DNA from 2 places in the Pseudarthrobacter sp. C1 genome. Region 1 is predicted to be linked to the other one. Evidence: predicted binding sites of a transcription regulator. Region 1 holds the regulator's gene; the other holds the start of a gene.
What was found. The regulator LexA, encoded in region 1, represses DNA repair genes until DNA is damaged. The targets are predictions, from matches to a motif close to TCGAACANNTGTTCGA.
Positions count from the first base shown of each region.

Region 2: the regulator LexA is predicted to act here: its motif matches at 1,177-1,192, upstream of U7114_RS17480 (HNH endonuclease signature motif containing protein).

Region 1 is NZ_JAYESK010000007.1:43,432-45,891, forward strand. Features, by position in the region: gene U7114_RS13045 (histidinol-phosphate transaminase) at 1-151, opposite strand, end outside; gene U7114_RS13050 (LysM peptidoglycan-binding domain-containing protein) at 258-674, opposite strand; gene lexA (transcriptional repressor LexA) at 1,000-1,734, shown strand; gene U7114_RS13060 (ATP-dependent DNA helicase) at 1,768-2,460, opposite strand, start outside.
Region 2 is NZ_JAYESK010000013.1:2,008-4,467, forward strand. Features, by position in the region: gene U7114_RS17470 (PucR family transcriptional regulator) at 1-740, opposite strand, end outside; tRNA gene U7114_RS17475 (tRNA-Ser) at 990-1,079, opposite strand; gene U7114_RS17480 (HNH endonuclease signature motif containing protein) at 1,245-2,460, shown strand, end outside.

The sequences.
Region 1 (2,460 bases):
TGGCCGCCCTGACGTCAGCCGGAACCCCGTGGGTGTTTTCATTCACGTTCAGGAGGATTGGAACGTCCAACTGGGGCGCGCCATAGGGCGTAAGCCCGCGGAGGTTGCTGCGGAGGGGAAGCCGGTTCAGGCGCTCTAGCTGGTCATTCACCTGAACAGTTTAGTGCCCGGGCCGGACACCGGAAAATGTGACGGTTTCCTGTTCGCTCCCGGAGCGCCGCGCCCTGCCGCCCCTTGGAGAGGCAAAATGCCGGGTCCTAACTTGCGGGCACGAACAATTGCTGGCCGGGGAAGACCGCGCCGGCCGGGAGGTTATTGAGCTGCACGATGTCCGCCACAACGTCCCGCGGATCACGCTCCGGTGCGACACCGGCCGCAATGCCCCACAGTGACTCGCCAGGCTGGACCGTGACTGTGACAGTGGGCGTCGTTGCAAGATCCGTCGCAGACTCCGACGCCTTGGCCGGGGCATTGAAAAAGCCTGCCAGCGAAAGAAGCAGGGCAGCGAGCAGGACCAGCGGAATGCCGATCAGCACGATGCGACCACGACGGGTCAGGCGAAGGGGCGGAAGAGGCGCAGGCCGTCCGGCCTGCCGATTGTCCGCCTGGGACAGGATTTGCTGCACCGAAAGCAGCTGGTGGCGTGAACCCCGCGAAACAGATGTAGCTGACATGATCTGAGCCCTCCTGGACCGTACTGTGCTGCCCGGACGTCCTTCCCTCCGCCCCCGGCCGGACCTTTTCCGACGTAGTCTTCGAATGACCAGGGCAATGAGTAGAACATATATTCGAACTTTGCTTTCTCTGTTTTAGCACCTATCAACGAACATTGTCGAGACTCGCTAGAACAAATGTTTGAAAAAGCAATGCGGCTGGCCTAGCTTTGAACCAAAGAACAACCACCTGGACAGTCGATCAGCAGGGTCTGACATTTAGGGGCGGGAACTTCCAGGGCATGGCCATGGAGAGGCCCGGCGGAACCGAAAGGCATTGGCGAATATGGCAGCAGCAGCCGCCGGGGGCAGGGCAACCGCGCAACCGAAGAGGACCGCCAAGGGCCTGACTCCACGGCAAAAGAAGATCCTCGAAACCATCCAGCGCTCGGTCAACGAAAACGGGTACCCGCCGTCCATGCGGGAGATCGGCGACACCGTGGGACTGGCGAGCCTTTCGAGCGTGACGCACCAGCTTTCCCAGCTGGAGAAGCTTGGCTACCTCCGCCGCGACCCCAAGCGGCCGCGGGCCATGGAAGTCCTGATGCCGCTGACCCTGGACGGCGGAGCCGCAAAGCCGGCAAGCCAGGCGTCCGCCGTCCGTTCACCCGGTGCAGCGACTGTCACCGAACTGCCCACCGCCCTGGACACGGCGATGGTTCCCCTGGTGGGCCGGATCGCCGCAGGCGGCCCCATCCTTGCCGACCAGCTGGTGGAGGACGTGATGCCGCTCCCCAGGCAACTGGTGGGCCAGGGGGAACTGTTCATGCTTCGGGTAGCCGGGGATTCGATGGTGGATGCAGCCATCTGCGATGGCGACTGGGTTGTGGTCCGCCGCCAGCAGGATGCGGCCAACGGGGATATCGTGGCCGCGCTCCTGGATGACGAAGCCACCGTCAAGACATTCCGCCAGCGCGACGGCCACACGTGGCTGCTCCCGCAGAACACCCAGTACGAGCCCATCCTCGGGGACCACGCCACCATCATGGGCAAGGTTGTGTCGGTACTCCGCTCGCTGTAGCAGGGAAACTCCGCCCGCTGCAGCGAGACGGCCTCAGGCGTCTTCCCGGGCCAGCCGCTCCAGGGCGGCAATCGCCGTCTTCCGGTCTGTTGTGGACCAGAAGGGCGGCAGCGCCCCGCGCAGGAACCCTGCATAGCGTTCAGTGGCAAGCCGGGAGTCAAGCACGGCCACCACTCCCCTGTCGCCCGTGGAACGGATCAGCCGGCCTGCCCCCTGGGCGAGCCGGATCGCGGCGTGGGTGGCCGAAACCGACATAAAGCCGTTTCCACCTGCCTGGGCTACTGCCCGTGAGCGCGCCGTCATGAGGGGATCGTCCGGCCGCGGAAACGGGATGCGGTCTATCACCACAAGCCGGCACGAGCCGCCGGGGACGTCCACGCCCTGCCAAAGGGACATGGTCCCGAACAGGCAGGTATCGGGCTCGTCGGCGAACTGCTTTACCAGGCCGGTCATGGTGGAGTCACCCTGGCAGAGGACGGTCATCCCCAGCTTGGGGCGCAGTGCCTCGGCCGCTTCCTCTGCCGCACGCCGGGACGAGAACAAGCACAGCGCCCCGCCACCGGAAGCACGGATCAGGGCTTCCAGTTCGTCCAGTGCTTCCGGGGAAGCACCCCTGCCGGGCTTCGGCAGGTGCCCGGCCACGTAGAGGATGCCCTGCTTTGGGTAGTCGAAGGGTGATCCCACGTCCACGCCTGTCCAGCTCGGGGCGCCGTCACCCACCAGGCC
Region 2 (2,460 bases), on a different contig from region 1:
ACGTCCGGGCCGAAGCCGTCGCCGGTCTCCTGGAGCCAGATGTAGCCCATGATCCTGTTACCGGCGAAAAGGGTGATGGCTACGCGTTCGCGCAGTCCGTCCTGGGGCCTGGCAGGTACACGCACGGGGAACCGGGTGCCATGGAGTTCACGGTAGGCTCCAAGGTCCTTGAGCAGCAGCTCGTATTTCCGTGGCCCGCGCCTGGCCAGGATGGAGGCTTTGCGCAGCTCGTCGATGTCGTTGGAAACGGTGGAATACGCCAGAACCTTGTTGGCCGCGTCCTCGATCACCACGTGACTGGAGGTGAGCCGGGCAGTGGTCTGGGCGATCGCGAACAGGTCTTCTTCGAGCAGCGTCAGGACTTCGCTCTGATAGCTGGGCGGCTGGATCCTGTCTTTCGCGATAGACAGCAGGCGGTCCCAGTCGGCCGCGGGGTCCACCAGGAGCAGGCCGGTACCGGCGTCGCGCAGCAACTCTTCGGCTTCGGACAGCTCCTGCCGGCTTCCCTTGACGGCCACCACCGGCGGCGGGTTCCGCAGCAGCCGGCGCAATGCGGGCAAAGCCGACCGTCCGCGGACTCCAATCAGCAGGACAAACGCCCTGTCGCCGTCGAGCTTTTCATCCTCGGCGTCCATGATCAGGAAACGTTCCACCGCGGAGCCGTCCGCCGGCCGGAGGATGAGGCTTCCAAAGCCCAAGGGGAGATCCGAAAGGATATCGTCCACCGTCACCGCAGTCATGGGTTCCTTCTGGTCGATCTGGCCGGACGGCTCTGTCCGGTCAGCCCATCGTATCCACCGCTGAACACGGAAAATTTGTGAGGAAATCCCAATTCGGCGGGTGCTTTTCGGTTTCTTTTCCAATGTATTTGCTTCACCGGACTCCAACCCCGTGCCGGGTACCCGACGCAGGACGCCGGAGCGGGAACTGATCCACAAACCAAAAGGGCCCCGCTTCTCTTTCACAAAGAGAAGCGGGGCCCTGCTACTTGGCGGTGACGGTGGGATTTGAACCCACGTTGGCTTTTACACCAAACAACATTTCGAGTGTTGCACCTTCGGCCGCTCGGACACGTCACCAACCTCAATAGGGTACCGGAGCGAGGCGCCCATCCCCAAAACGGGGCCGATCACGCCTGGCCCGCTATCGCCCGGGCAGAGGTGGCCCCAAGAAGATTCAAAAACTTTTTCGCAGCGGTGGGCTGAGGGCCTAATAATGTCGGACCCCCTCGCGATGATGGGGGTATGGAATCGAACGCGGCGGTGGTGCAGGGGGAGGAAGCGGTTGACGCTTCTGTTGCTGCGTTTATGGCTGCGCTGGCTGGCGGAGGCCTTGCCGCGGGCGGGCCTGCCGTTTCCGATGGCCGTGGCGGGGGCGGGGGCGTTGAGGATCCGTTGCAGCGGGTTGCTGATGCGGCGTTGGATGTCCTGGGTGGGGTGGCGCGGTCGGAAGCGAAGTTGGCGGCGGTGAAGGCAGTGGCCGCGGCGGCCCTTGCCGGGGCGACGAAGGCGATGAATCCTCCGCCCGGGTCCCCTCACGAGGCCACGGCGCAGGACCGGAGCCTGGTGGCGGAGGTCGGGTGTGCGCTGGCCATCGGTGACCGGGCCGCCGGTGCTTTGCTCGCTGAAGCCCATGCCTTGACCGCGTCGCTGCCCCGGACCCTGGCAGCCCTGCAGGGCGGGACGATTTCCTGGGCGCATGCCCGGACCATGGTGGACCAGACCGTCGGGCTTGGCCCGTCCGGGGCGGCGGCCCTGGAGGCCCATTTCCTGGACCCGGACGCCCCGGGGGCGGTCCGCGGGTGCCCTGTGGGGGAGATGCCCGCGTACCGGTTCAGGGCCAAGGCCCGGGGGTGGCGGGAACGGCACCATCCGGAGAGCCTGGCGAAGCGGCACGCCAAGTCCCTGGCGGATAGACGCGTGGAGTACTGGCCGGATAACGACGCGATGGCCTGGGTGGCCGCCTACCTGCCCGCGGACCAGGCGTCCGCGATCTGGAACCGGCTGACCGCCATTTCCCGGGGGATGCAGGGCCCGGACGAGGCCCGCACCCTGACCCAGCTCAGGGCCGACAATCTCGCCGAGGCGCTCCTGGGCGGCGGGAACATCTCCCGGGTTACCGGGCACAGCGAGGCAACCAGTGCCGGGCACGGTGAGACGGGAAGTTCCGGCGGCGCGGAGGTGGCAGGTCCCGGCCCGTCGTCGTCGATTCGGCCACAGGTGCTGGTCACCGTGCCCGTGTTTTCCCTGATGGGCTTGACGGACGAGCCGGCGGTGCTGGACGGGGCCGGCCCCATCCCCGCCTCGATGGCACGGGACCTCGTCGCCGACGGGGCGGATTCGTTCTACCGGGTGCTGGTGGACCCGCGGGACGGCGCGCCCCTGGAAATCGGCCGCACCAGCTACCGGGTGACCAAAGCCATGCGGAACTGGCTCAGGCTGCGCGACGGAAAATGCCCCT